DNA from 4 places in the Streptomyces sp. BA2 genome. Region 1 is predicted to be linked to each of the others. Evidence: riboswitches for the same ligand, from Rfam matches in the RefSeq annotation. Region 1 holds a riboswitch; each other region holds the start of a gene.
The links. Region 1 has a riboswitch for cyclic di-AMP ahead of E5671_RS23455 (peptidoglycan DD-metalloendopeptidase family protein). Riboswitches for the same ligand answer to the same signal wherever they lie in the genome.
Positions count from the first base shown of each region.

Region 1 (7,334 bases):
GGGGTGCAGGCTCCGCAGTACGTGAGTCAGGTCACTCTCCGTGCTCACTGCGTTCACCTCCCACTATTGCCTCAGGAGGGGCCTCCGAAGGCGCGGAGGACGCACTGACGACGCCCTCCAGTTTAGGGACCTTTTGGCAGCGCACGCTCTTCCTCCGCCGAACGCGAAGTGAGGCGTACGGTGGAGATACAGGCTGCCCGCAGGCGAACAGCTCGCCCACCCCACCCTGACATTGGCTTCCGATCAGGGCAGCGTCGGCGGTGAATGCCGGAGTTCGGACGCCACCATGACTGCATGCCTCAGCGCCGCGCGCCTGCCCGCTTCCGCACCGAGCCTCCGGTGACAGGGGCCCGGCGGGAGGCCGTCTTCCTCGCCGCCCGCTACACAGGACACGCAGAACCCGGATCGACCATCGGCGAGGCGTGCCGGAGAGCCCTGCACAGCGCGTATTCCGTGGGGCTCACACTGGCGGCCGACGCCGCCCTGGCGCAGCGGGTGTCGCTCTGCGCGGTCGGGCCGCTGGCCCGCAAGGGCGAGGAGCTGCAGATCAGTCTCGGAGAAGGCCCCTGTGTGCAGGCCCTGAGCCAGCGCGCCCGGGTCCTGGCCGACGATCTCAACGACCAGGCCGCCACCCGGCACTGGCCTGTCTTCGCCCACCAGGCGAAGGCACACCACATCCGCGCCGCCTACGCCCTGCCGATCCTCAACGGCGCCGACCCGGCACGGCAGGCCGGCCTCGTCCTCACCCTGTACCGCCACCGCCCCGGCCCGATCTCCGACGCCGACCTGCAAGTTGCCCAGGACCATGCCGACGCTGCCGACCTCCTGCTTCTCGCCGCGCCCGTGCCGACCGAGGACGAGCTCGTCCACGCCTGGCTCCTGCCGGCGGACGCCGTGGTCCACCACGCCATCGGCATGATCAGCTACCGCCATTCCCTCACCACCGGCCAGGCGCTTGCCCTGCTGCGCGCCCACGCCCACACCCGGGCGACGACCTTGATCGCCCTGTCCCGTGCCGTCGTCGACGGCCACGTCACACTCTTCGATCCGCCCGACTCCGACACCGGAGAGAGCTGACGGGGTTGCCGGATCGCGACGGCAGGCACGGGGCGCGCCGCAGGGCGGGCTGCTGCCTGGAACGGCCCCCTATCGCGGCAGCCCATGGGGCCATATCCTGATCCCGGACGAAGGATTCACGTGCTGTCACCGACCACGTGATCCCAGCAGGCTCCCAGCCCCCGAGCCGGAACACCACTGAGGCCCGGCTGGAGCCGCATCGCCGACAACACAGCTCCAGCCTCCGCCCGCCCGGCATGTGGGGGCTATTCCCGCATCCCCAACTCCGGGAGGGCCCTCGTGAGGATGCGGTGGAGGGGAGCCGCGCATCCTCACGCTTGGGGATCGCCGTCACACACCGGCGGCGATTCCCAAGCCCGGCCTCACGACCGGTCCGTCCCAAGTCTCCCACCGCAGGCCGCCACTGGACCGGTTCCGTAGATATCTCGCTCACCGATGCCCTGTCGCCGTCAGCGTCTGTCGTTGTCCAGCTGAAGTCGGTGGAGCAGCACGGCGCGGGCGGCGGCGAGCAGGGGGAGGTCGTGGGTGAAGGCGTGGGAGCGAAGCCGGACGAGGGCCTGGGCCGGGGGTATGCCGAGTTCGGTGGCCAGGTACCCGGTGGCCTGGTGGACCTCCGCGAAGTACAGGTCGCTGTACTGGACGTCGAGGAAGCCGGTGGCGTCGGACCGGGCGGCGAGGTTGACGACGAGGCCGGCCAAGGCGTTGGCCAGGGCGAGGGAGTCGGCGAGTTGGCCGTCGGCCAGCGGGCCCGGGACGGTGCGGTGGCCGGTGAGCACGCCCAGCGTGATGACCCCGATCCTGAGAGGTAGCGCGAAGACCGCGGCGATGCCCAGGTCGGCCAACGGGCCGGCCAGTCCGGGCCAACGATCGGTCGCCACGGCCGCGACGTCAGGTATCAGCACCATCGCGGATTGCTGCGCCGCCTCAGGGGTGGGGCCCTGGCCCTGGACCCGCTGGAGATCTTCGAGCGCGCCGCTCAGCAGGCCGCTGTGTTGCAGGAGTTCGGCGTCCTGGCCGCCGGGAGCAAGGGCCAGTGCCAGGCCGTCAAGGCTCAGCAGTCGTGTGCAGGCGGTCAGCGGCAGCAGCGGCATGCCTGCCCCGCGATAGGAGGTCAGGGCGAGCAGATGTGGGGCCATCGGACGATCCGGCACGGCGCACCGCCTTTCCAAGGCTGCCGGTCAGGTGCTGGTGCCGGGATCCAGTAACGGCCCCTCGGCGGTGCCGTCCAGGACCTGCAGCGCCACGGCAGTCAGCGGGGCCCGCCGTTCGCGGGCGTAGCGGCGCATCAGGCGGAACGCTTCGTCGACGTCGATCTGACGGCGGTTGGACAGCGCGCCCTTCGCCTGCTCGATGATGACCCGGCTGTCCAGGGCCTGCTGCAGTTGGCCGATGACGCTCCGGTGTTCGTGTGCCGCCCATTGCTGGAGGATGCCGATGGTGGCGGTGTCCGCCAGTGCCTGGCCCAGCCGCAGACCGGCGGGGGCCAGCGGGTGGGTCTGGTCCCTGAACAGGTTCAGGGCGCCGATGACCTGACCGCGCAACTGGAGCGGGGCGGCCACCACCGAGGTGAACCCCGCCTGCCGCGCCTGCGGCGCGAATCGCGGCCACCGCACCTGGGCGTCGGCATCGTCCAGGCGTTCCTCGGCGACGGAAGTCCCGCGGCGGTAGCAGTCGTGACAGGGGCCTTCGTCCCACTCCACGCCGGCCAGCTCAAGACGGCGGGTGTTCTCGTCGGAGGCTGCCACGTCCACCACCGGACCGTGTGGCAGCGCAAGCACGACCCCGGCCGCACGGACATCCAGAAGGTCCACGCAGTGCTCGGTCAGTTGGTGCAGGAACGCGATGACGTCGAAGTCCTTGACCAGCGTGTCGGCGAGTTCCACGAACGCCGTGGCCAGCCGCTCCTCACGCGATGGATCCGTCATGGCGCACTCAGCGCCCCTTCCCCTTTTTGCACACTGCGGAAGGGACGAGGTGATGACCTGCGGAGTGCGGCGTTCTCCCGCCCACGACAGCCCGTCGACCGGAACCGACCCGGCAGCGCGATGATTGGGCCAGACACAGAGGGCTGGGAAAGCATCCGCTGGCGGGTATCGCACTTCTCAGGAGCCACCGACTACCGGCATCAGACCGACGCACAACCTGCTGGGGACGTCACGGATCCCCTCCACCGTACTGCGAATCGCCGCCACAAACCGGGCATGCCTCCTCCCGATCACCGGAAGGAGACACAGGCCGTGTCCTGGCCCCTGAGAACCGGTTCGCTTTCACTCCCCCTGATGGCGTAGAGTTGCATTCAACGGCGCGGGGTGGAGCAGCTCGGTAGCTCGCTGGGCTCATAACCCAGAGGTCGCAGGTTCAAATCCTGTCCCCGCTACTAAAGACCGAAGGCCCGGATCCAGAAATGGATCCGGGCCTTCGGTGTTTTCCGCCGTGACCGGGTCGGTAACCCGCTCGGCCCACACCGCTCGCCCCGCGTCGCCGCACCGGGAACCCTGAATGAGTGGGGCAGCGAGAAGGAAGCGGCGGGGGCGGCGGCGAGCGTCCCGATGTCCGGCACGAGCGCGCGCTCGTGCGGGCCCTCCCCCTGCTGCTCATCGTCGTCGGGGTCGTCTACGACCTCTCGACCCCGCCCAGGTTCACCGCCGCGCCCCTCTTCACCGCGGCCCCGCTCGTCGCCGCGCCCTTCTACTCGCTGTTCGGCACCACCCTCATCGGCGCCTGCTCCTGCGCCGCCGTGCTCGCCCTGCACTTCAAGAACAACACCGCCACCGACGTCGAGGCCGTCACCGAACTGATCACGGTGGCGACCGTCGCCGTCCTCGCTGCCGTCATCAACCGCGTCGTACGCCGCAGCGACAAGCAGCTCGCCTCCGCCCGCTCCATCGCCGAGGCCGCCCAGCGCGCCGTACTGCCGCAGCCGGACCCCCGCATCGGCGGGCTCGATATCGCGGCGCGGTACGAGGCCGCGGAGGCGGACGCGTTCATCGGAGGTGATCTGTACGCGGTGCAGGACACCCCGCACGGCGTACGCGTCATCGTGGGCGACGTACGGGGGAAGGGCATGGGCGCGGTCGCGGCCGTCGCCGTCGTGATCGGGGCGTTCCGGGAGGCCGCCGAGCAGGAGGCCACGCTGGAGGCCGTGGCGCAGCGCCTGGAGCGGGCCCTGGCGCGCGAGGGAACGCGGCGCGACGGGCTCGACGCCTTCGAGGGGTTCACCACCGCTGTCCTCGCGGAGATCCCGCACGGCGACGGTCCGGTGCGCCTCATCAACCGCGGGCACCCGGGGCCGCTGCTCCTGCGCGGCGACGGGCGGCTGTGCGTCCTGTCCGCCACCGAGCCCGCGCTGCCGCTCGGGATGGGCGATCTGGGCGTCTGGCCCGACCGCGCGGACGAGACGGAGTTCCCGCCGGGGGCGATGCTGCTGCTCTACACCGACGGGCTCTCCGAGGCGCGTGACATCCGGGGCGAGTTCTACAACCCGGCGGCCCGGCTCGGCGGCCGGATCTTCCCGGGGCCCTACGGACCTGACGCGCTCCTTGCGACGCTCGTCGAGGAAGTGCGGCGGCACACCGGGGGTGGAGGGACCGACGACATGGCGCTGCTCGCGGTGCGGCGGCCGATGTCACCGGCCGTGACCGAAGAACACCACTCCGCATAACAACTGACGTACTGTCAAGGAGATGTGAAGCTCCGGTGTGTGAAGAAGTGGGGTCAACTCGCCCCGTTCCAGACCTCGGTGTCCCGATAAGTACGGGCCAAAGACGTTAACGATCAGTCGGAACAGCTTGGAATACGACCCCGCTGTCTATTAACGTTCGATAACGCAGCGCGGTCGTCCCAGCCGTCACTCGAGTCGGCTCCGCGCGCACGCGCCTAATCCCGAAAGGGAGCCGGGGAACCACTAATTGGGGTGAATCGGGCATCTGTGCCTCCGTGCCAGATGTTCGTAGGAGACCTTCCTGCTCCGAACCCGTCAGCTAACCCGGTAGGCGAGAAGGAAGGAAAGGAGTGCGCCCCAGTGGCGTCCAACCGCCCTGCCCCCCAAGGCGTGTACGTACCGAATGACGACGATTTCGGTGGGTGCGACGACAATTCCTGGGAGGAATGGAATCCCACCGAGGAGTCCATCCGTCCCGTCCGCGGCAGGCACCGCGTCCACAAGCGGGGCGGTGGCGGGCTCGCCCGCAGCTCCACGGTTCTCGGCGTAGGCGTCATCGCCGCCGTCGGCGCGGGCGGCATCGCCACCGCGCAGGGCGGCAAGCCCCCGGTCGCCATCGAGATGCCGGACCTGTCGGCCGTCACGGACTCGCTGCCGGAGGCCAAGTCGCTTCCGGGCGTGGGGTCTTTGATATCCGACGACTCGTCTGACTCGGGCTCCGCGGACAACGGCGTGACGACCGCCGCCGCGCCCCTCAGCGCCGCGGGCCTCAGCACCGCCGACGCCGAGCAGGGCACCACGGACGCGGGCGAGGCACTGCGGGCCCGCATCATGGAGCAGGCCGAGAACCAGCAGGACCAGGCGGACGACGCGGTCCAGAAGGCGGCCGAAGAAGCCGCCGTCAAGCAGGCCGCCGAGCAGGCCGCCGCCGAGCAGTCCGCGGCCGAGAAGAAGATCGCCGCCGAGCAGGCCGCCGCGAAGAAGAAGGCCGAGGCCGCCGCGAAGAAGAAGGCCGAGGCGGAGCGCCTGGCCAAGCTCGCGAAGAGCTACACCCTCCCCGTCGCCTCGTACACGCTCACCGGCACCTTCGGTCAGCCCGGCTCCATGTGGTCCTCCGGCTACCACACCGGCCTGGACTTCGCGGCTCCCACGGGCACGCCCATCAAGGCCGTCCACTCCGGCACCATCAAGGAAGCCGGCTGGGCGGGGGCGTACGGCTACCGCACGATCCTGGAGCTCGACGACGGCACCGAGGTCTGGTTGTGCCACCAGTCCTCGATGAACGTCAGCGTCGGCCAGAAGGTCACCACCGGCGAGACCATCGGCCGCGTCGGCGCGACCGGCAACGTCACCGGGGCCCACCTCCACATGGAGGTCCACCCGGGCGGCGACTCCACCGGGGTCGACCCGGCGGCGTGGCTGCGCGGCAAGGGCCAGTCGCTCTGAGACGGCCCTTCTGAAGCAGCCCTTCTGAAGCAGCCCAGAACCCCGGCGGTCCTGGCGACAACCCCCCGACGTCAGGGCTGCCGGTTCGGCAGGCCCGTTCACGGACCGGAATCGGCGTCCCGCTGTATGGAATTCCGTGGTCCGTACAGGCGTTGAGCCCCGTATGACTTCTCTCCGCAAGCTTGGCTCGTCCGACCTCGAGGTCTTCCCGCTCGCCCTGGGCGGCAACGTCTTCGGCTGGACGGCCGACGAGGCGCAGTCCTTCTCCGTGCTCGACGCCTACACCGCCGCCGGCGGCAACTTCATCGACACCGCCGACGTCTACTCGGCCTGGGTGCCCGGCAACAAGGGCGGCGAGTCCGAGACCGTCATCGGCAACTGGCTCGCAGCGCGCGGCAACCGCTCCGACGTCGTGCTCGCCACCAAGGTCGGCGCCCACCCCGACTACAAGGGCCTGTCCGCGAACACCATCAAGTCCGGCGTCGAGGAGTCGCTGCGCCGCCTGCGCACCGACTACATCGACCTCTTCTACACGCACTACGACGACCCGACCGTCTCGGTCGAGGAGATCATCGGCGCCCTCGACGAGCTGGTGACGTCCGGCAAGGTGCGCGCCATCGCCGCGTCGAACGTGACCCCCGAGCGGCTCCAGGAGTTCCTGGACTTCTCCGACCGCGAGGGCCTCGCGCGCTACTCGGTGCTTCAGCCGCACTACAACCTCGTCTCGCGTGACACCTACGAGGGCCCGCTGGAGCAGGTCGCATCGCGCTCCGGCCTGGCCGCCGTCCCGTACTACGCGCTCGCATCGGGCTTCCTGACCGGCAAGTACCGCCCGGGTGCGGCGGTCGACAGCGCGCGGGCCGAGGGCGCGGGCAAGCACCTGGGCACCGACCGTGGCCTGCGCGTGCTCGCCGCCCTCGACGAGATCGCCCAGGCGCGCGGCGCCGAGCTCGCGACCGTGGCTCTGGCGTGGCTCGCGGCGCAGCCGACGGTGGCGGCGCCGATCGCGTCGGCCCGTACGGTCGAGCAGCTGCCGGCGCTGCTCGCGGTGGGGGAGCTCGAACTGACGGACGCCGAGGTGTCGGCGCTGACGGCGGCTTCCGCCTGAGCCGAGGCCCGGTCAGCCGCGGTAGGGGTTGTACGCGGGGTA
Region 1 is NZ_WSRO01000002.1:4,623,496-4,630,829, reverse strand. Features, by position in the region: gene E5671_RS23485 (GAF and ANTAR domain-containing protein) at 1-48, opposite strand, end outside; gene E5671_RS23480 (GAF domain-containing protein) at 295-1,077, shown strand; gene E5671_RS23475 (GAF domain-containing protein) at 1,527-2,228, opposite strand; gene E5671_RS23470 (GAF and ANTAR domain-containing protein) at 2,256-3,002, opposite strand; tRNA gene E5671_RS23465 (tRNA-Met) at 3,381-3,454, shown strand; gene E5671_RS23460 (PP2C family protein-serine/threonine phosphatase) at 3,581-4,738, shown strand; cyclic di-AMP (ydaO/yuaA leader) riboswitch at 4,941-5,087, shown strand; gene E5671_RS23455 (peptidoglycan DD-metalloendopeptidase family protein) at 5,099-6,184, shown strand; gene E5671_RS23450 (aldo/keto reductase) at 6,348-7,292, shown strand; gene E5671_RS23445 (PrsW family intramembrane metalloprotease) at 7,305-7,334, opposite strand, start outside.

Region 2 (7,334 bases), 2.2 Mb from region 1:
AGGCGCAGGCCGTGCGAGCGGTCCGTGAGGTCCTTGACGTCGGCGATACCCTGCAGCTTCTTCGAGCCGACCAGGTCCTTGATCTTCGAGATGACCTTCTCGGGGCCTACGGAGAAGGGCAGTTCGGTCACGACCAGGCCCTTGCGGCGTGCGGTCACGTTCTCCACGGCCACCGTCGCGCGGATCTTGAAGCTGCCGCGTCCTGATTCGTACGCGTCCTTGACCCCGGACAGGCCGACGATGCGGCCACCCGTGGGCAGGTCGGGGCCCGGCACGAAACGCATCAGCGTCTCCAGGTCGGCCCCGGGGTGCTTGATCAGGTGGCGGGCGGCGGCGATGACCTCGCCGAGGTTGTGCGGCGGCATGTTCGTCGCCATGCCTACGGCGATGCCCGACGCGCCGTTGACCAGGAGGTTCGGATAGGCCGCCGGCAGGGTGACCGGCTCCTGCTCCTGACCGTCGTAGTTCGACTCGAAGTCGACCGTGTTCTCTTCGATCGACTCCGTCATCAGGGACGTCGCGTCGGCCATCTTGCACTCGGTGTACCGCATGGCGGCCGGCGGGTCGTCGTTGCCGAGCGATCCGAAGTTGCCGTGGCCGTCCACCAGGGGCAGACGCATGGAGAAGGGCTGCGCCATGCGCACCAGGGCGTCGTAGATCGACGCGTCGCCGTGCGGGTGCAACTTACCCATGACCTCGCCGACGACGCGGGCGCACTTCACATAGCCGCGGTCGGGGCGCAGGCCCATCTCGTTCATCTGATACACGATGCGGCGGTGCACCGGCTTCATGCCGTCGCGGGCGTCCGGCAGGGCGCGCGAGTAGATGACCGAATACGCGTACTCGAGGAAGGAGCCCTGCATCTCGTCGACGACGTCGATGTCGAGGATCTTCTCCTCGAACGACTCGTCGGGCTGCGGGGTCTTCGTGCTGCGGCGGGCCATCGCTGCTGCGGCTCCTTCACGGTGTCTGCCAGGGCATCAACAAGATCTGACGCCGACCATCAACGGGATCTGACGCCGACCATTGTGGACTGTCCCACTGACAACGCCGACCACGACCCGGACTTCGGGGCCGACTACGCCGAGCGCGGAGCGGGAACTTCACAGGTTGTCGGCACGCTTGCATACAGTGGCAGGACTGGCAGAATTTCCAGCTTTTCGCGATCGAAGGGACGTACATGCCCATGGGTCACACGGCCACAGCCGAGGCCGGCTCCGGCGGCCTGACAGCGACCGAGCACCGGCTGGCCAACGGCCTGCGCGTGGTGCTTTCCGAGGACCACCTGACCCCGGTCGCCGCGGTCTGCCTCTGGTACGACGTCGGCTCGCGCCACGAGGTCAAGGGGCGTACGGGCCTCGCGCACCTCTTCGAGCACCTCATGTTCCAGGGCTCGAAGCAGGTGCAGGGCAACGGCCACTTCGAGCTGGTGCAGGGCGCCGGCGGTTCGCTCAACGGCACCACGAGCTTCGAGCGGACCAACTACTTCGAGACCATGCCCACACACCAGCTCGAGCTGGCCCTGTGGCTGGAAGCCGACCGCATGGGCTCGCTGCTCTCCGCGCTCGACGAAGAATCCATGGAGAACCAGCGGGACGTCGTCAAGAACGAGCGCCGCCAGCGCTACGACAACGTTCCGTACGGCACGGCCTTCGAGAAGCTGACCGCCCTCTCGTACCCCGAGGGCCACCCCTACCACCACACCCCGATCGGCTCCATGGCCGACCTGGACGCGGCGACGCTGGAGGACGCGCGGCACTTCTTCCGTACGTACTACGCGCCCAACAACGCCGTCCTGTCGGTCGTCGGCGACATCGACCCGGAGCAGACCCTCGCCTGGGTCGAGAAGTACTTCGGGTCGATCCCCTCGCACAACGGCAAGCAGCCGCCGCGCGACGGCTCGCTGCCCGACACCATCGGCAAGGAGCTGCGCGAGGTCGTCGAGGAAGAGGTCCCGGCCCGCGCCCTGATGGCCGCCTACCGCCTCCCGGAGGACGGCACGCGCGCGTGCGACGCGGCCGACCTGGCGCTCACGGTCCTCGGCAGCGGCGAGTCGTCCCGGCTCTACAACCGCCTCGTGCGCCGCGACCGCACCGCCGTGGCGGCCGGATTCGGCCTGCTGCGGCTCGCCGGAGCCCCCTCGCTCGGCTGGCTCGACGTGAAGACGTCCGGTGACGTCGAGGTCCCCGTCATCGAGGCCGCCGTCGACGAGGAGCTCGCCCGCTTCGCGGAAGAGGGCCCCACCGAGGAGGAGATGGAGCGCGCCCAGGCACAGCTGGAGCGCGAGTGGCTCGACCGGCTCTCCACGGTGGCGGGCCGCGCGGACGAACTGTGCCGGTACGCCGTCCTGTTCGGTGACCCGCAGCTCGCCCTCACCGCCGTCGGGCGCGTCCTGGACGTCACCGCGGAAGAGGTCAAGGCGGCCGCTGCGGCCCGCCTGCGCCCCGACAACCGCGCGGTGCTCGTGTACGAGCCCATCGCCCCTGAGGCCGCCGAAGCCACCGACGAGGACGAAGAGGAGGCCGCGAAGTGACCGAGGCCGCAACGATGCAGTTCCACCCGCAGCCCCAGGCGGGCACCGCACGGCCGTGGGCCTTCCCCGCGCCCGAGCGCGCCACTCTGGACAACGGCCTCACCGTGCTGCGCTGCCACCGCCCCGGCCAGCAGGTCGTCGCCGTCGAGGTCCACCTGGAGGCGCCGCTGGACGCCGAACCCGAGGGCCTGGACGGCGTCGCCACGATCATGGCGCGGGCCTTCAACGAAGGCACCGACAAGCATTCCGCCGAGGACTTCGCCGCCGAACTCGACCGCTGCGGCGCCACCATGGACGCGCACGCCGACCACCCCGGCGTCCGCGTCTCCCTCGAAGTCCCGGTCTCCCGCCTCCCGAAGGCGCTCGGCCTGCTCTCCGACGCCCTGCGCGCCCCCGCCTTCGCGGACAGCGAGATCGAACGCCTCGTACGCAACCGCCTGGACGAGATCCCGCACGAGGCCGCGAACCCGGCACGCCGCGCCGCCAAGGAGCTCTCCCGGCAGCTCTTCCCGGCGACCTCACGCATGTCGCGCCCCCGCCAGGGCACCGAGGAGACGGTCACGGCCATCGACTCGGCAGCGGTGCGCACCTTCTACGAGAAGCACGTGCGTCCCGCCACGGCGACCGCGGTCGTCGTGGGCGACCTGACCGGCATCGACCTGGACGTCGTCCTCGCCGACACCATCGGCGCCTGGACGGGCGGCACCGCCGAGCCGCGTCCGGTGCCCCCGGTGACGGCGGACGACACAGGCCGTGTCGTCATCGTGGACCGCCCTGGCGCCGTCCAGACGCAGTTGCTCATCGGCCGCGTGGGACCGGACCGGCACGACCGCGTCTGGCCCGCGCAGGTGCTCGGCACGTACTGCCTGGGCGGCACCCTCACCTCACGCCTGGACCGCGTCCTGCGCGAGGAGAAGGGATACACCTACGGCGTACGGGCGTTCGCCCAGGTCCTGCGGTCCGCTCCGGACGGCAGCGGCGCCGCGATGCTCGCCATCAGCGGCTCCGTGGACACCGAGTCCACGGGTCTGGCCCTCGACGACCTGTGGAAGGTCCTGCGCACCCTCGCGGCCGACGGCCTGACGGACGCCGAACGCGACGTGGCTGTCCAGAACCTGGTGGGTGTGGCCCCGCTCAAGTACGAGATGGCGGCGTCCGTCGCGGCCACTCTCGCCGACCAGGTCGAGCAGCACCTACCGGACGACTTCCAGGCCCAGCTGTACCGCCAGTTGGCCGCCACCGGCACCGTGGAGGCCACAGCCGCCGTGGTGAGCGCCTTCCCCGGGGACCGTCTCGTGACGGTGCTCGTCGGTGACGCCGCGCAGATCGAGGAGCCCGTCAGGGCGCTCGGCATCGGTGAAGTGAGTGTGGTCACGGGGTGAGCGCGGGGTGACTGCGGGCTGAGGGGCAGTCAGGACATATCGGGACCCCAGTGGCGAGAAAACGCCACTGGGGCCCTCATATGTCCGAATTGGTATGGAGGTTACGTGTCTGACCTGTGGCGTGCGCTACAAAAGCTCTGATCCGTTTGTCGTTTGAAAGACGCCCCGCTTAGCGTCTGGTCCGGCTGTTCGTCATGCAGTACGCCGCACCCGCGGCACCGGACAGTCATCGCCGAGTCCCCGTACGGCGCGAGCCAGGGGAGCCGGGGACCCACATGTCCCCTTGGGGTGAATCGGGAACCTCGCCGTGAGGTGAGGGACCCGTAGGAGACCTTCCTGCTCCGAACCCGTCAGCTAACCCGGTAGGCGAGAAGGAAGGAAAGGATCAGCCGCTTCATGGCGTTCACCCGTGCCACCGGGAAGCACCGTCGCCCGAGCCGCCTCACGCGTACGACCGCGAACGTGGCGGGCGTCGCCGCCCTCACCACCACTGGTGTCATCGGAGGCCTGGCCGCTCCGGCGCTCGCCGCCGACGACGCGGCTCTTGAGCACACCGGCCTCACCCAGGCCATCTCCGTGGGCGACTCGCTCGCCCAGAGCATCGACGCGCAGGCCGCTGCCCAGCAGCAGGCCGCCGACGACGCCGCAGCCGCCAAGAAGGCCGAAGAGGCCGCCAAGAAGAAGGCCGCAGAGGCGAAGCGCAAGGCCGAGGCCGAGGCGAAGGCCAAGGCCAAGAAGGAGCGCGAGGCCAAGGAGCGTGCCGCTCGCGAGGCCGAGCGCAAGCGCCTCAACAGCTACGTATCGCCGATCACCGGCTCGTCCATCTCCACGGGCTACCAGACCGGCGGCGCCATGTGGTCCTCCGGCAGCCACACCGGCGTCGACTTCCACGCCGCGTCCGGCACCTCGGTCCACGCGGTCGGCTCCGGCACCGTCGTCGAGGCCGGCTGGGGCGGCGCCTACGGCAACAACGTGGTCATCAAGATGAACGACGGCACGTACACCCAGTACGGCCACATGTCGTCCCTCGGTGTCACGGTCGGCCAGGCGGTCACCCCGGGCCAGCAGATAGGCCTCTCCGGCTCCACCGGCAACTCCAGCGGCCCGCACCTCCACTTCGAGGCCCGCACCGGCGCGGACTACGGCACGGACATCGACCCGGTCGCCTACCTCCGCTCGCACGGCGTCAACGTCTGATCCACGCCGATCCAGGCGGTCGCGCGAAGCGCACCTGATTCAACGAAAGCCCCGGCTCGTCGAGAGCCGGGGCTTTCGCCGTTCTCGTATCTCCTTTGGCCAAAAGTATCCCTGGATTTCGGCCGACCGTCGGAAATTCAGCCGTTCTGCAATAGAGTCGCTGAACAGGCGTCGATCGACCGCGTTTCGCGGGGATTAAGGCGGAGGTCAGGCATGCGCATTCCCGCGCACTCGGTATGCACGGCCATCCGGGACGACATCGTCTCCGGTGTCTACGAACGGGGTGGCCGGCTCACCGAGGAACTACTGGCGCGCCGCTATGGGGTCTCCCGCGTCCCCGTGCGCGAGGCCCTGCGCACCCTGGAGGCCGAGGGGTTCGTCGTCACGCGCAGGCACGCGGGCGCGTGCGTCGCGGAGCCCACCGAGCAGGAGGCGGCCGACCTCCTGGAGATACGCGCGCTCCTGGAGCCGCTGGGCGCGGCCCGCGCCGCACAGCGTCGCACGGAGGCGCACCTGAAGGTCCTGCGCGGCCTCGTCAGGCTCGGCCAGGAGCGGTCGAGGCGCGGTCGGAGTGAGGATCTGCGCTCCCTGGGCGGCTGGTTCCACGAGACGCTCGCCCAGGCATCCGGCAGCCAGGGCCTCACGGCACTGCTCACCCAGCTCCGGCACAAGATCGCCTGGATGTACGTGGTCGAGACGTCGGCCGCCCCCGCCGAGGCCTGGGCCGAGCACGCCGCGATCGTCGACGCGGTCGCCCGCGGGGACGCGGAGCGGGCCAGGTCGCTCACCGCCGCGCACACGGAGCGGACGACGGCCGCGCACCGGCTGCGCCTCGGGCGCAATCTCCCGGGTGTGAGGGGTTCGCAACATTCCGTAAACACTGCGGGTCTGCGCCTTTAACAGAGGCGCCGTATACAAAGAAGTGCTATTCGGCGGGGCATTATTTCTGCTGCCCGAATTCAATGCGGGATGCTCGGTAAACGGGGCGGCGGCAGAAGCAGTAAAAACGCTGAAGGGCCCGCCCCTATTTCGGGCGGGCCCTTCAGCGTATGAGTACCAGTCTTTACTAGACGGTCTCGGGGAGTTCCTCGAGGCCGTCCGCGACCAGCTTCGCCAGACGGTCGAGAGCGGCGTCCGCGCCCTCGGCGTCGGAGGCGAGGGTGATCTCCTCGCCGCCCTGCGCGCCCAGACCGAGCACCGCGAGCATGGAGGCGGCGTTCACGGGGTTGCCGTCAGCCTTGGCGATCGTCACGGGGACGCCCGCGGCGGTGGCCGCGCGGACGAAGATGGAGGCGGGTCGGGCGTGAAGGCCCTCGGCCCAGCCGACGTTGACGCGGCGCTCAGCCATGTGTTGCTGCCCTTCCAGGTGTCTCACACTTGTCTAGACCAGTGTCTCATGCCGTCACGGGTGCTCTGCCGACGACTCCTAGCGTGCCCCGGCCAAGGCGCCCCCGCGACCCGTACCCTGGGCCCATGCAGACCCCGTCGGACCGGCACGCATACCCCTCCCACTGGGAAGCCGATGTCGTCCTGCGTGACGGAGGCACCGCCCGGATCAGGCCGATCACGGCCGAGGACGCGGAGCGCCTGGTCAGCTTCTACGAACAGGTCTCCGACGAGTCGAAGTACTACCGCTTCTTCGCGCCCTACCCCCGCCTGTCCGCCAAGGACGTGCACCGCTTCACGCACCACGACCAGGTGGACCGGGTGGGTCTCGCGGCCACCGTGGGCGGCGAGTTCATCGCCACCGTGCGCTTCGACCGCATCGACGAGCGCGGCATGTCCGCCAGCGCGCCCGCCGACGAGGCCGAGGTCGCCTTCCTCGTGCAGGACGCCCACCAGGGCAGGGGTGTCGCCTCCACGCTCCTCGAACACATCGCCGCCGTCGCCAGGGAGCGCGGCATCCGCCGCTTCGCCGCCGAGGTGCTGCCCGCCAACACCAAGATGATCAAGGTCTTCACGGACGCGGGCTACCAGCAGAAGCGCAGCTTCGAGGACGGCGTCGTACGTCTCGAATTCGATCTGGAGCCGACGGACCGCTCCCTTGCCGTGCAGCGCGCCCGTGAGCAGCGGGCCGAGGCGCGGTCGGTGCAGCGGCTGCTCACGCCGAAGTCGGTCGCCGTGATCGGCGTCGGGCGCACGCCGGGCGGCGTGGGGCGCAGCGTGCTCCGCAACCTGCGCGAGGCGGGCTTCACGGGGCGGCTGTACGCGGTGAACAGCGC
Region 2 is NZ_WSRO01000002.1:6,865,637-6,872,970, forward strand. Features, by position in the region: gene E5671_RS33735 (DNA gyrase/topoisomerase IV subunit A) at 1-944, opposite strand, end outside; gene E5671_RS33740 (M16 family metallopeptidase) at 1,187-2,533, shown strand; gene E5671_RS33745 (insulinase family protein) at 2,530-3,915, shown strand; cyclic di-AMP (ydaO/yuaA leader) riboswitch at 4,136-4,299, shown strand; gene E5671_RS33750 (M23 family metallopeptidase) at 4,312-5,112, shown strand; gene E5671_RS33755 (GntR family transcriptional regulator) at 5,326-6,012, shown strand; gene E5671_RS33760 (HPr family phosphocarrier protein) at 6,179-6,460, opposite strand; gene E5671_RS33765 (bifunctional acetate--CoA ligase family protein/GNAT family N-acetyltransferase) at 6,586-7,334, shown strand, end outside.
Region 2: another riboswitch for cyclic di-AMP. It lies ahead of E5671_RS33750 (M23 family metallopeptidase); the one in region 1 lies ahead of E5671_RS23455 (peptidoglycan DD-metalloendopeptidase family protein).

Region 3 (7,334 bases), 4.2 Mb from region 1:
GCGCCGTTCTGCTTCCTCTGTGTGCACGCCGGGGAGGCTGCCTAGTCGTGGAAGGCCGTGGTCGCCGTGAGCGCGGCACGCTCGGTACTCACCCGGTTCACTGGCGCGGTCTCGTCGGCGTAACCGAAGGAGACGCCCACGAGCAACTTGCCCACGCTGACTCCCAGTTCGGCTCGGACGGTGTCGGCGTAGAAGCTCAACAGTCCCTGCGGGCAACTGTCCACGCCGTACGCGGTCATCGCCAGGAGCAGGGTCTGCATGTAGGCGCCGACGTCCGCTGCCAGCCGCGCCCCGCCGTCACCGGTGACGAACAGGAAAGCGGCGTGCGGCGCCCCGTAGAAACGCAGGCTCTCCGCGTCATAAGCCGCACGTGCCGCATGGTCGTCCTGGCCGATGCCCAGCGCTCCGTACAGCTCGCTGCCGAACTCGGCCCGGCGGGCCCGGTGCACCTGCGCGTACATGTCCTCGGAGTACGGAAAGTCCACCGATGTTCGCTTCTCGGCGTGGTCCGCCTGCAAGGCATTCGCCAGGCGCTCACGCGCCGCACCGCTCACCACCTCCACCTGCCACGGCTGCGCATTGGAGTTGGACGGTGCGGCACCGGCCAGCGAGAAGATCGCGCGTATTACGTCTGAAGGCACAGCCTCCGGACGGAACGCGCGTGTCGCGTGACGGCCGCGTATCAGTTTCTCCGCGCAGCCGCTCAGCTCGGTGGGGACCGGCTTTCGCATGGAGCACTCCTCGGTGACGAGACTTGTAAACGGACGCGTTTACCTTGGAGTCGACCTTAGCGAGCCGAGCCGTCGAAGTAAACGCAGACGTATACTTGCTCCATGGGCACGACGACTACGGCACCTCAACGGCGGGGACGTGGGGGCCGGGAGCGCATCCTGGCTGCCGCCGCCCAACTGTTCGCGACTCAGGGGATCAACGCGACCGGCATGGAACAGGTCGCGGAGGAAGCGCCGGTGTCCAAGCGCACGCTCTACGCGCACTTCCGGACCAAGGGCGATCTGGTCATCGCCCACCTTCAGGACCTCGCGTCGTCGGGCGCCACCCTGGAGAGCGTGCTGACCCGCGAGGAACTCCCCCCAAGGGAACGGATCCTGGGACTGTTCGACCAGCCCGTGGCGGTCGGGGCCCCGGTGCGCGGATGCCCCTTCATCGATGCCGCCGCGGAGTTCCCCGACCCGAACAACGCGGTCCATTCCTACGCCCGCGAACAGAAACTGCGGATGGTGCGGCTGGTCACCGCGTTGGTGAGGGAACTGGGCTGCCGGGAACCCGCCGCACTCGCCGAACAGTTGGTCACCCTCGCGGACGGCGCGGCCAGTCGTGCCATGGTGCTGGGAGAAGCGGACTACGGCCGGCACGCGCGGGCGGCAGCGGAAGTCCTCCTCGACCGCGCACTACGCGGCACGAGCTGACGGGGCAGCCGGCTGCGGTGGACAAAGTCAAAGTCCCCGCTCGGGACGCCATGGGCAACCGCGAGGCCGCTCAGCCTCGCAGGCCAAGCACCAGATTTCCCGGGGCGCCCGGGTCAGTGCTCGTGTAGAACTCGAGCACTGTTTCCTGCCACTCGTCGACCGTCACCCTCCCGTCGCCGTCCCGGTCCATCGCCGCGAAGGCATCGCGCGCGATCTGTCCGCCCTGCCCGAACACCTGCTGGGCGACGATGAACTCCTCAAGGCTCACCACACCGTCGCCGTTACGGTCCACGAGTGCGACGTGGGCTTCCACGGCCGGTCCCACGAGTTCGGTGATCACTCCGGTCTCAACGGCCTGTTCAAGGGCGTCGACAAACGCCGTTTCCGTCATCAAGCCGTCCTCGCGGATTCCTGCCAGTTTCGCCATTCCTTCCCAGAACGTCTGCGCTCCTCGTAGAACAGCTCGCGCGCGGTGAGACTCAGCGGGCTCGTGCAAGCCCGCGATCAATTGCTCGGCGCGACGGACGGTGTCCTGACGGTCCACCAATTCGTCGCCGTCCACATCGTGGTCAGTCGTTGAGGTGTATGCGCAGACGTATATGCCAGCTGGGGCATTTTCCACAGCCGACGCCCATAGGCCGACGCCCAGCCACACGCTCACGTTTCGCTGAAGATCCGTCGGTACGCGCCCGGTGTGGTGCCCAGATGTGCCCGGAAACGGCGGCGCAGGTTGACGGCCGAGGCGAGTCCGACCCGGGTGGCGATGGCTTCGACCGGCAGGTCGGTCTGCTCCAGCAGCACCCGTGCCGCGTCGAGGCGCTGGGCGAGCATCCACTGGCCCGGGCTGGTGCCTAGCTGTTCGGTGAACCGGCGGGCGAGGGTCCGGCTGGACAGTCCGGCGTGTTCGGCGAGGCGAGCGAGGGTCAGGGGGGTGTCGAGGCGGGAGGTGGCCCACTCCAGCAGCGGCGCCAATGACTCGTCCGTCCTGGCCGGTGCGGGCTGTGCGGCGTACTGGAGTTGGCTGCCCTCGCGTTGGGGCGGCAGGACCATGTGCCGGGCGATCTGCGCGGCGTAGGCGGCACCGTGGTCGGAACGGACCAGGTGCAGGCACAGGTCGATGCCCGCGCCGGTCCCGGCGCTGGTCGCCACGTCGCCGTGGTCCACGAAGAGCACGTCCTGGTCCACCTGCACCTCGGGGAAGGCGGCGGCGAGTTGGGCGGTGTCGCGCCAGTGGGTGGTGGCGCGACGGCCGTCGAGCAGTCCGGCCTGCGCGAGCACGAACGCCCCCGTACAGATGGCTACGATCCTCGCCCCTCGCTGGTGGGCGGCCTGCAGTGCCTCGGTGACGGTCGTCGGCACGGGAGCGCCGGGCGGTTGCCAGCCGGGGATGACCACGGTGTCCGCCTCTTGGAGGGCTGTCAGCCCGGCGTCGACGAGCATCGCGTAGCCGACGGTGGTCCGCAGGGGTCCAGGCGTCTCGGCGCAGATCCGGAAGCTGTAGCGGGCCGTCGCATCTTGCGGGACGCGGCCGAAGACCTCGGCGGCACAGGCGAGCTCGAAGGGCGACTGGGGCGGGTTGAGCAGTGCCACTACCCGATGCGGGTTCATGGCAGGAATGTACCCGCCGGTGTCTTTCTGGACTCTGGGCCGGGCGGCCGGGCCCGGGTCACAGTGGTCCCATGAGTGAGACGAGCGAAACGGGAGTGCTGAGGACCGGAGTCCAGGTCGACGGCGAATCAGCGAGCTATCTGACCGTGGAGCAGGACGGCCCCGCCGTGTTGCTGCTGCACGGAACGTACTGGAGCCGGGTCTGGCTCCCTGTGATGGACCGCCTGGCTGAGGCGGGGCTGCGGCCTATTGCGGTCGATCTCCCCGGGCTTGGGCGCTCGGGAGGCGAACTCACCCTGAAAACTGCCACGGTCCCGGCCATTGCGGACTGGGTGACACGATTTGCGTCCGCCCTGAAGATCTCCGGGCCGATCGCCGTGGCGGGTCATGACATCGGCGGCGCCGTCGCCCAGCATCTCCTCGTCCACGATGTGCTGGAGGTGTCCCGGCTGGCCTTGGTCAACTCGGTCACCTACGACTCCTGGCCGGCGCCTCACGTGGCCCGGTTCCGGAGCCCGGGGGACGCTGCGGGGGCCACCGCCGACGACGTTCTCGACGCCCGCCGACGGGCGGTGACGGCGGCACTGGCCGGCGCCGCAACCGAGCAGCTGATCACGGACTATCTGGAGCCGTGGACCGATGCGCGGGTACGCCGCTCCTGGATGGCCCTGGCAGGCGCGGCCGACAGCCGCTACACCCTTGATCTCGCGCCCGCGCTGCGGCGGTCCACGACGCCCAAGTTGTTGATCTGGGGCGAGGAGGATGCCTTCGAGAAGGTGGAGTACGCCGAGCGGTTCGCCTCGGAGATCCCGAACACCGCGCTCGTACGTATTCCAGATGCGGGGCACATCCCCACAGAGAACGCGCCCGGCGAGATCGCCCGCGCGCTCGTCGACTTCTTCACCGCCTAGAGGCTGACGCCCCTCCCGGTTGGATCCTCACGCGCGAGCGCCCCCTCGCCAGGTCGCCGTCAGCCTCGTGGATAGGGTCGGGGTCATGACATCCGAAAGGCCCCAGACGCTGGCCATGGCGTTCCTGGAATCTCAGGAGATCACTACGACGGACTGCCGCCGGTGCGGCACCGAGGTATCGGGCGTCAACGGCCGCTACGCGTGCGGGGTGTGCGGGTGGGTCAACAACTGGAGTGAAGGCCATAACGAACTACCCAGCGGCGACAGCGACATCTAGCGCTGTGCCGGTTCCGGCCGCGTGTGCGGAAGGGCTGTCCGGTTCGGCTTCGATGCGGCTGAACTCGCCCTGCACCAAGGCGAGAGTCAGGGATCGTGGTGGCATGACGGACCAGAGGTTCGACGTGTGGGCGGAGCGGGCGAAGAGTCGGGATTCTCAAAATGCAGATCGGATAGGGAATACAACAGGTCGCCCCAATACGGGGATTGAGCATCTCCAACCTCCGCCCCCTCGTCGACATTGATTTCCCCATTTCGGCTCTAGATGCCGGGAGCTGCTCGATCTGGTGAGTGAGGCCGTGCGCTGTCGCCTCGGTGACGTCGGGAGCGGCTGGCACTCGCGCTATGCGCGTTGCGCAGCAGGACCCGGACCATTCAATATGCCCGCTTTGGCAGGGAAAGTGAACTTCGCACCATGTCCATCTTGCCCGTAAGAAATGCTTTTGCTCAGTATTGGTAATGTATATAAAGCCATGCCTGCATTGCGGGATACTCATGCGAAATGGCGCGATCCGATACGCCATCGAGTCGCCCTCCAGCCCGCATCCCATTCAGTGGAATAGGTCACACCAACAGCTCGCGCCTCCCGGGGAGCCGCTGAGCGCACTTCCGTTCTGCGTAAAGAAAGTTGGGGCTATTTGATCAAAGAAAGTGGGCGGTTCCGGTCATCAAGGACTGGCCTCGCGCATTCCCTATTCGAATTCCGCTCTTGTTCCGTCCGGGCTTTCTCGCTTAACGTCACCGTCAATCCGGATGGAACGCCGAATCCTGCCGCTGTCCGGAAACCCTTCCCATCACTCACTTTCGCTCGGCAGGAGCGGGGGACCCAGGTAAGCCGCCGATCCGGATTCCGGAACGGCTCGGGGTGAAGTCGCATGCGCAGTGCGACCGGACATCTCCCGTCCGAACCCGACAGCTCACCTCGTAGGCGACGGAGAGGAATTCGTCATGCCTGCAAAGGGAAAGCACCGCCGTCCCAAGTCCAGCTCACTCACCCGTGGCATCGCCGCCGCAGGCACGGGCGGGGCCGTGCTCGTGCTCCCGGTCCTCGGCGCGACCGCCGCCAGCGCCGCGCAGGCAGGCCCGGCCGCCAAGCCCGCCGCTGCCCCGAAGACCTACGTCGTCGCAGCGGGCGACACCCTCTCCAAGATCGTCCGAGAGCACTCGCTGAGCGGCGGCTGGAAGAAGCTGTACGAGGACAACCGCGACGCCCTCGGTGGTGACCCGGCACTGATCCACCCCGGTATCAAGCTCACCCTCGGCGAGAAGGCCACCGCCGAGCGAGCAGACCGCTCCGAGCGCAAGGACACCGCAGCCGCGAAGCCCGCCTCTGCCCCGGCGAAGAAGTCGTACACCAACGATCTCGACGGCTGGATCAAGGAATCGCTCGACATCATGGCCCAGCGCGGCATCCCCGGCTCCTACGAGGGCATCCACCGCAACATCATGCGCGAGTCCTCCGGCAACCCGCTGGCTATCAACAACTGGGACTCCAACGCCGTGGCCGGAACCCCCTCCAAGGGACTCCTGCAGGTCATCGGCCCCACGTTCGACGCCTACCACGTGCCCGGCACCTCGCTGGACAGCTACGACCCGGTCGCCAACATCACTGCCGCCTGCAACTACGCGGCCGACCGGTACGGCTCGATCGACAACGTGAACGGCCCGTACTAGACCGCACCCCCCTCGCATCATCCCTCTCGTCCCCTCTGAGCCCCGGCGCGCCAGGCGCCCGGGGCTCAGGCCTGTCCGGGGCCGGCTTCCTATCCGAGAGGGCTGACCGGCGGCAAACCAATATGCGTTCGCCCCAGTCGCGCGGTGGGCACTCACACGCCCTTCGTGCCGTACCAGCGCCACTCGGTGAGTCGTGGGCGATGAGGGAGGGCGGTGCGTCCCGTCGCCCACAGCAGGATCTGCCAGACGTCACAGTCAATGGCGACGTGGGGAAAGAGCCTCTGCAGGACCCGTTCGCACAGATCCCTCGGCGGCGACCACTCCAGATTCAACCCCTGAGTGATGTCATGGGTGTGCACAAGGGTTTCAACGACTGCCATGGCAGCAAAGCCCTCTGGGTCCGAGGGCCCAAAGACGTGGTGAGCGACGGTGGTTGAGGGTGCCGTGCGCAGCACGGACGCCAGCAAGCCTCCACACGCCTCCAGGATGGTCAGGAGACCCTCGGGTCCCGAGGCCCGATCAACGAAGATGACATTCTCCGGCCCACCACTTCGGTCACTGCTCGTCCGGAACGGCAACACCGTTGACATCGGCGGCTTGGCGAGCCCAAACCTCGCGGCGTAGGTGAACAGATCGTCGGCCAGATGCTCGAGCGTCTCCCAACACGTCCACTCGAGCGTTCCCGCCTTGGCCTCCCAGGCGTCGGGATCTGCATCCCTCAGGGTGTCGATGGCCAGAGTGACGACCCGGCGCAGGTCTTCTCCGTCAACTGCGATGTCCGCGCTCTGCATGCGGAAGATCGTAAGTCAGTCGTCAATAGTCAGTCGTCGATAGTCAGTCGTCAATGCCCGACCGCTCCACCCCCGCCACGATCCACCGTTGGAAGAACAGGAACACGACGAGCAGCGGCACGATCGACACAGCGGCCGCGATGAAGAGTTCGTGCAGCCTGATCACCTGGGACGTGGTGAACGACGACAGGGCCACCTGCACCGTCCATGCGTCGCGGTCCTGTCCGATGACCAGCGGCCACAGGAACGAGTTCCACGCGCCGATGAAGACGATCGTGCCCACCGCCGCGAAGACGGGCCGGGAGTTGGGCACCACCACCCGCCAGTACGTGCGCCAGTATCCGAGCCCGTCGACGCGCGCCGCGTCCTCCAACTCCCTTGGGAATCCGAGGAAGTACTGCCGGAATACGAAGCACGCGAAGGCGGAGAACAGCGTCGGGACGATCAGACCGCGCAGCGTCGACACCCAGCCGAGCGACGACACCAGGACGAACGTCGGGACGAAGGTGACGGAGGCCGGGACCATCAGCGTGCCGAGGATCGCGTAGAACACCTTGTTCGCGTGGCGGTACGGGATGCGGGCCAGGCCGTAGCCGGCCAGCGAGGCCAGCAGCAGCGTGCCGAGCGTCGTCGCGACCGCGATGAGC
Region 3 is NZ_WSRO01000002.1:466,041-473,374, forward strand. Features, by position in the region: gene E5671_RS04855 (nitroreductase) at 42-731, opposite strand; gene E5671_RS04860 (TetR/AcrR family transcriptional regulator) at 834-1,427, shown strand; gene E5671_RS04865 (EF-hand domain-containing protein) at 1,498-1,989, opposite strand; gene E5671_RS04870 (GlxA family transcriptional regulator) at 2,085-3,035, opposite strand; gene E5671_RS04875 (alpha/beta fold hydrolase) at 3,107-3,946, shown strand; gene E5671_RS04880 (hypothetical protein) at 4,032-4,223, shown strand; cyclic di-AMP (ydaO/yuaA leader) riboswitch at 5,012-5,168, shown strand; gene E5671_RS04885 (LysM peptidoglycan-binding domain-containing protein) at 5,171-5,896, shown strand; gene E5671_RS04890 (maleylpyruvate isomerase N-terminal domain-containing protein) at 6,049-6,687, opposite strand; gene E5671_RS04895 (carbohydrate ABC transporter permease) at 6,731-7,334, opposite strand, start outside.
Region 3: another riboswitch for cyclic di-AMP. It lies ahead of E5671_RS04885 (LysM peptidoglycan-binding domain-containing protein); the one in region 1 lies ahead of E5671_RS23455 (peptidoglycan DD-metalloendopeptidase family protein).

Region 4 (7,334 bases), 570 kb from region 1:
GGCCGAGCGGGACTTGCCCTCGAACGCGTACGAGCCGTCCTTGTAGAACTCGGAGGCGGCGACGTCGAGCGCGAGCGCGATCTGCTCACCGGGGACGTAACCGGCCTGCTTGATGGCCTCGAGGATGAGGTCGAGCGCGGCGCGGTTGGAGTCCAGGTTCGGGGCGAAGCCGCCCTCGTCACCCAGGCCGGTGGACAGGCCCTTGTCCTTCAGGACCTTCTTCAGCGTGTGGTAGACCTCGGTGCCCCAGCGCAGGGCCTCGGAGAACGACTCGGCGCCGATCGGCGCGATCATGAACTCCTGGATGTCGACGTTCGAGTCGGCGTGCGACCCGCCGTTCAGGATGTTCATCATCGGAACGGGCAGCAGGTGCGCGTTCGGGCCGCCGAGGTAGCGGAAGAGCGGCAGGTCGGAGGCCTCCGACGCGGCGTGCGCGACGGCGAGCGAGACGCCGAGGATGGCGTTGGCGCCGAGCGAGCCCTTGTTGTCGGTGGCGTCGAGGTCGAACATCGCCTGGTCGATCAGGCGCTGCTCGGTCGCGTCGTACCCGACGAGCTCCGGGCCGATCTGCTCGATGACGGCGAGGACGGCCTTCTCCACGCCCTTGCCCTGGTAACGGTTGGGGTCACCGTCACGGAGTTCGATGGCCTCGAAAGCACCGGTGGACGCACCGGACGGAACGGCGGCACGACCCGTGCTGCCGTCGTCGAGGCCGACCTCGACCTCGACCGTGGGGTTGCCTCGGGAGTCCAGGATTTCCCGGGCTACGACGACGTCGATGGACGGCACGAGCATCTCCTTCTGGGATGTGACGCGGGTACGCGGGGCGTTGGCCTCGCGGACACGAGCCTAACCGGCTCCCGGGCAACAGCCAGCCGAGCGACCGTCCTGTGGACAAACCGAGAGCAAAAAGTTTCCGAACGGAACAAAGCGGTGGGGGCAGCGGTGGGGACAAATGACCCCCGCCCCGGTGCGTACGGGGGATACGCGCACCGGGGCGGGGAGGATGGCGCCTCGCGGGACCTAGCTGAGGTGGAGCTGCTGGCCCGGGTAGATCATGTCGGCGTTGTCGATGATGTCGCCGTTGAGCTTGTACACCTTGTGCCAGCCGCCCTTGACGTCCTTCGCCTCGGCGATCTTGGAGAGGGTGTCGCCCTTCTTGACCTTGTACTCGCCGTCGCCCTTCTTGACCGTCTTGCCGGTCGGGGTCTCGACGGTCTTCTTGGACTCGGTCTTGGGGGCCTCGGCCTTGGGCGCGGCCTTGGGAGCGGCCTGCTGCGGCTGCTCGGTCTGGGCGCTGGGCGCGCTCTGCGGCTGCTGCTCCTGGGGCTGCTGCTGCGGGGCGCTCTCCTGCGCACCGCCACCCTCGTTGGAGGCGCTCGAGAGGCCGACGCCGCAGCTCGGCCAGGCACCCTTGCCCTGACCCGCGAGGACCTTCTCGCCGATCTCTATCTGCTGGGCCTTGGAGGCCTTGTCGGCGGTGGGCGCGTACTTCGTGCCGCCGTACGCGGCCCAGGTGGACGACGAGAACTGCAGGCCGCCCGTGTAGCCGTTGCCGGTGTTGATGGACCAGTTGCCGCCGGACTCGCACTGGGCGACGGCGTCCCACTCGGAGTTCGTCGCGGCGGAGGCCTGGCCGGCCGCCATCAGCGGGGCCGCGACCGCGACACCGGTGACGCCGGCGAGCGTGGCGACACGGGTGGCCTTGGACGGGCGGCGGTGCTTGCCCTTGCTGGAAAACAGCATGAGTGATCCCCTCACCGACGCCTGCGAGGTGAGCTGTCGGGTTCGGGCCGATGAAGTTGCCCGGCCGCGCTTCCTGAGCGCGACTTAACCCCTAGCCGTTCCCGTCCGCTCTCCGCCTCGCTCTCGCGATGCTGAACGGCCGGGCCCGGCGGAAACCTTGGTTCCCCCGCTCCTGCCTACGGCGCATTACGCGACGACTGTTCCCGAACGGCCGTTGGCAGGACTCGGCGTACCGACCGGCGGGGCCCGCTGTGGCGAGCGGTCACGACCGTAGTCATGCGATCGCCCGAATTTCAAAGACGATCAGGGCTTCTGAGACCCATGTCTCACTTGCGCCAATTGGGACATCGAGCAAAAAGCGACTCGCCAACTACCCCTACTTTTCGCCCAAATCGAGGCTCTGACCGGGAAGGATGAGATCGGGGTCGGAGCCGACCGACTGCTCGTTCTCGGCGTACAGCTCGGCCCACCCGCCCTTCACGTCGTGCTCGTCGGCGATGGCCCAGAGGTTGTCTCCGGAGCGGACCGTGTACGTCCCCTCGGAGCCGTCCTTCTGACGCTCGTCGCCACGGGAGGCGTGCCGGCCCGAGCCCTCGCGTGAGGCGTCGCCTGACGGCTCGTCGTCCGCGCTGTCGCCGCGGTGGCGGCCTTCGCCCTCACCGGCGGGAGGGGTGGGAGCGGGCGAAGTGGCATCGTCCTGCCCGGACTTGTCCGGGTCACCGGACTTGGTCGAGTCGTCCGGCTTGCCGGACTCGTCGTGATTCTTGTCTCGCGCTTCGTCGTCGGCGTCCGGCTTCTCGGAAGCTTCCTCAGAGGGCTTCCCGGAAGGCTCGGCACTATCCGAGGGGTCGGCCGACTCGCTCGGTGACGTGCTGGGCTCGCTCGGCTCGGACGACTCGTCGGACCCGGTCGGCTCCGACGGCTCGTCAGAAGGAATCGTCGTGATCGGGGCGCCCGGGTCGACGTCGGCGGCGGCGCCGTCCTGGGTGAGTCCCGCGATCGGCGCGCAGCTCGGCCAGGCCTCGGGCCCCTGGTCGTCAAGGACCTTCTCGGCGACGGATATCTGCTGCGAGCGGCTTGCCAGGTCGGCGCTCGGCGCGAAGTCGAGGCCGCCGTACTCCTCCCAGACCTGCTGCGAGAACTGGAGCCCGCCGTAGTAGCCGTTGCCCGCGTCCGCGCTCCAGGATCCGCCGCTCTCGCACTCCGCGAGCTTGTCCCACGTGGCGGTGTCCGCCGCGCTCGCGCTGGTGGCGCCGAGCAGCGGGATGGCGATGGCCGATCCTGCGACTCCTGCCGCGACGATCAGGGCCGGGGCCTGGCGGGGGCGTCGGTGACGACCATTGCCGGAGAGCATGCGGTTGCCTTTCGCGTGGCTGGAGCGACGACTGCGGCACGGGATGCCGAGTCGTCGTGAACGTAGCGGCAGTCGAACGCTTGTCACAAGTCGATGCAGCGGAGATCACGTGAAAGTCACAGTCTTGACGGTCCGTCAGTTAAACGTCGTTTCAGGGGCCGAATATTTGCTCTTCTGTGCGGGTGTGAACCCCACGGGCAGGGTGCGGAGTCCGCGCATGATGAGCCCGCCGCGCCATCTCAAATCACCAGGTTCCGCCGCGAGACGCAGGTCAGGGAGGCGCCGCAGGAGGGTCGCGATGGCGGCCTGGCCTTCGAGCCGGGCCAGCGGTGCGCCGAGACAGTAATGAATGCCATGGCCGTAGCCGAGGTGTTGGTTGTCGCGGCGGGAGAGGTCGAGCGTGTCCGGCCGGTCGAAGCGTTCGGGGTCACGATCGGCGGCCGCGAGGACGACGAGGACGGGGTCGCCGGCGGCGACGCTCTCCCCTCCGATGGTCAGCGGCTCGGTCGCGAACCGCCACGTGGCGAGTTCGACAGGACCGTCGAAGCGCAGCAGCTCCTCGATGCCGGTCTCCAGAAGGGCGGTGTCGCCTTCCCCCAGGGATTCCTGGAGCCGCTCACGCTGCTCGGGGTGGGTGAGGAGGGCGTAGGTGCCGTTGCCGATGAGGTTGACGGTGGTCTCGAACCCGGCGAAGAGAAGAATGAAGGCCATCGCTGCGGCCTCGTTCTCGGTGAGGTGCTCGCCGTGGTCGGAGGCGCGGATGAGCCCGGAGATGAGGTCGTCGCCCGGTTCGAGGCGCTTGCGGTGGATCAGCTCGGCGAGATAGCCGCGCATCTTCTTCACGGACCGGGCGACCCCTCCCCTGGGCCCTCCGCCGTGGCGGATCATCATCCCGGCCCAGTCGCGGAAGTCGTCCTGGTCCTCGCGGGGCACGCCGAGCAGGTCGCAGATGGCGTAGATGGGGAGCGGGAAGGCGAAGTCGTGGATGAGGTCGGCCTCCCCCTTCTCCACGAACTGGTCGATGAGCCGGTCGGTCAACTCCTGCACGCGCGGCGCGAATTCGGCGACGCGGCGGGGCGTGAAGGCCTTGGAGACGAGGCGGCGCAGGCGGGTGTGGTCCGGCGGGTCGATGTTGAGCAGATGCGTCATGAGGTTGGCGCTGCGCTCGCCCGGGATGCCGGTCTTGCTCTTCGCGTGCGCGGGCTCGCCGTGATGGGCCGGGTTCTTGCTGAGCCGCTGGTCGGCTAGCGCCTGCTTGGCATCGGCGTACCGGGTGACCAGCCAGGCGTCCACGCCACTGGGGAGCCGGGTCTTGTGCACGGGGGCGTGCTCGCGGAGCCAGGCGTAGGCGGGGTAGGGGTCGGTGGCGAACTCCCAGGTGAAGAGCTCTGGCCCCTGGGCCTCGGGCGGGGTGGCCCCTGCGGGGCAGGCTGCGGGAGGCGCCTCTGCGGAGGCCGGCGGCTGGTCTTGCATGGGTCGACCGTATCCGCGGTTAGCGGTCTTCTTTCCCCGAAGCCCTGCGCACCCCCCATCACCGGCTCCGCCGAGTTCGTCCTCAAACGCCGGACGGGCTGGGATTCCCCTCCGCAGCCAGCACTGCATCCCGATAAGCCCGCGCCGCACCCCGCAGCGCCGCCTCCGGATCCACGCCCTCCGCCTCGGCCTGTAGGGCGAGCGCAAGGAGTTCGTAGCCGACTCCCTCCCCGGAGGGGAGGGCGACCTCAAGCCCCGCCGTCCGCACCCGCGAGGCCAGCTTCGCCGCGAGGGCCAGGCCCGGCTGGCCCAGGGGGATTCCCTCCGTCACCGACGAGCGCTGCTTCTCCTCGGCCTTCGTGCGGAGCCAGTGCGCCTTCACGTCCTCGGGAGTGTCCGCCGAGTCGTCGCCGAACACGTGCGGATGGCGGTGGATCAGCTTCTCCACGATCGTGCCCGCCACGTCGTCCACGGAGAAGGGGGACTCGTCGTCGTCCTCGGCGATCCGCGCGTGGAAGACCACCTGGAGCAGGACGTCGCCCAGCTCCTCCCGCAGCTCCTCCCTGTCGCCCTCCTCGATCGCCTCGACCAGTTCGTACGCCTCCTCGATCGCGTACTTCGCCAGGCCCTTGTGCGTCTGCTGGGACGACCAGGGGCACTCGCCCCGGATCTGGTCCATGACCTGGACGAGGTCCAGGAGCCGCGCGCCCGGCAGGTCGTACGACGCCGGGAGCAGTTCCAGGTCGGGCATCGACACGCGGCCCGAGCCCGCGAGCCTCGCCAGGCCGTCCGTCAGGGCGCGGTCACCCTCGGCCGTGGCGATGACCAGGACCGTGCGGTCTCCTGCGCACGCCTCCACCAACTCCTGGGCCGTGGGCGACGCCTGGCCCACCCGCACGCCCGCCTCGCGCAGATACGGCAGCTGGGGGTGCGTGGCGTCGGCGCACAGGACCTCGTCGGCCCCGTGCAGGGCCTGCCACGCGGGCCAGGAAAGCAGGCCGGGGGCCACCCGGTGGCTCGTGGTGAGGAGGATGACGCGGCCGGGAGCGTCGGCCGGGGGCGTGGTTTCGTTCACCCGTCGAACGTAACCCACGCCACTGACAGCCCCCGCACGGTGTTCCTATGCCTGGTCTTCTTACGCCTGGTCTTCTTATGCCTGCTTGGGGCCCGCCGCGCCGTCCCCGGACACCTCGCGCACCCACGGCGTCTTCGCGTCCGCGCGCTTGCTCTTCTCCACGTCCCACGTGCCGTACCGCGGGTTCAGGTCCACGTCCAGCTTCTTGGAAGCCTTGGAGAGTTCCTTCCAGAAGACCGCCTGGCCCTCCGGCGCGTTCATGTCCACGCCCAGTTTCTTCGCCAGCTTCTGGGCCTCGATCTCCGTACGGAGGCTTTCCTCCAGGCGGGACGGGGCGACGCTGTACTGCTGGAGCCAGCCCTGTTCGAGGGCCTTCTTGCCGCCCGCCTGCTGTTCGAGGCCCGCTCTCATGGTCTGGATGTCGCGGCGTGAGACGTCGACCCCCGCGTCGGCCGCCGCCTGGTGCAGCACCTTGTCAAGGACCATCGTGTGCAGCGTGCTGCGGGTGAGGCCGCCGCTCTTGGCGATGGCCTGCTCGTACTGCTGCTCGTCCGGGATCGCGGCGCGCTGCGCGTCGCGCACCTCGTTCACCCGGCCCTCCAGCTGCGAGACCGTGATCCGGTCGTTGCCCACCACGGCCGCGGCGCCCGGGTGGGCTTCGCTGCCGCAGGCGGTCAGGAGGGGGGCCGCGGCGATCGCGGCGGTGGAGAGGACGAGCGCGGTGCGACGACGACGGCGGTGCAAGTGAGCCTCCCGGCGGAGAGATTGTGCGGCGGTGCACAAAGTCTTGCGGTGATCGATGTTAGGGAGTGGCCGGTCTCTCGGCCACCCATTCGACCAACGATTCGACGGGAATTGGGGTACGTTCCCCGCCTTCAGCCCCGCACCTGTCCCAGCCACTGCAACGTACGCCGGATCTCCGCCGGGAACGGATGCCCGACCCCGTGCATCCGCTCGGCGTCCATGAGCAGCCGCGCCAGCGTGTCGTGGGCCGCCGCGCGGTCGCCGAGGGCGAGGAGCAGGTGGCCGATGCGGCGGCGGATGTCGAGGGGGCGTTCGCGGTCGTCGGAGGCGTAGCGGTTCTCGTAGTAGGGGAGCAGGGCGCGGTACTCGGCGAGGGCCGCCGCCGGTTCGCCGAGCTGTTCCAGGCACTGCGCGGCCTCGTAGCGGAACTGGAGGGAGTGCGGGTCGGCCTGGCCGGACTCGGCGGCGCGCTCGTCGGCGAGGCGGCGCAGTTCGGGCAGGGCGCGGCGGTACTGGCCGTCGTCCATGAGCGTCGCCGCGTACTGCTTGCGCAGGGAGCGGACCACCGGGGAGTGCTCGCCGTGCTTGGCGGCGGCCGCGGGCAGGATCGAGCCGAGGATGTCCACAGCCTGTGTGATGCGGCCCTCGCCGAGGAGCCGCTTGACCTCGTCGACGGCGTGCACCACGTCGGTGTGGCCGCCGGGGTCCTGACGCTGGCCGGCCCTGTCCGGCTGGATGGCGGGGGCCGGCGCCGGTGTCGTCGCGCGGTCGGGCCACGGCGCGTGCGGGCGCAGGAAGGGGCGGGTGGGGTCGAGCGGGCCGCCGGTGGGGATGCCGCGCGCGGGGAGCAGCGGGGCCAGTTCCTCGTAGACCTCTTGGGCGCTGCCGTGCCGGTGCTGGGGGTCCTTGGCGAGGAGCCTGAGCACCAGGGCTTCGAGTGCC
Region 4 is NZ_WSRO01000002.1:4,056,308-4,063,641, forward strand. Features, by position in the region: gene eno (phosphopyruvate hydratase) at 1-789, opposite strand, end outside; gene E5671_RS20860 (LysM peptidoglycan-binding domain-containing protein) at 1,024-1,746, opposite strand; cyclic di-AMP (ydaO/yuaA leader) riboswitch at 1,750-1,940, opposite strand; gene E5671_RS20865 (LysM peptidoglycan-binding domain-containing protein) at 2,123-3,100, opposite strand; gene E5671_RS20870 (cytochrome P450 family protein) at 3,236-4,573, opposite strand; gene E5671_RS20875 (nucleoside triphosphate pyrophosphohydrolase) at 4,656-5,648, opposite strand; gene E5671_RS20880 (SurA N-terminal domain-containing protein) at 5,724-6,392, opposite strand; gene E5671_RS20885 (serine/threonine-protein kinase) at 6,524-7,334, opposite strand, start outside.
Region 4: another riboswitch for cyclic di-AMP. It lies ahead of E5671_RS20860 (LysM peptidoglycan-binding domain-containing protein); the one in region 1 lies ahead of E5671_RS23455 (peptidoglycan DD-metalloendopeptidase family protein).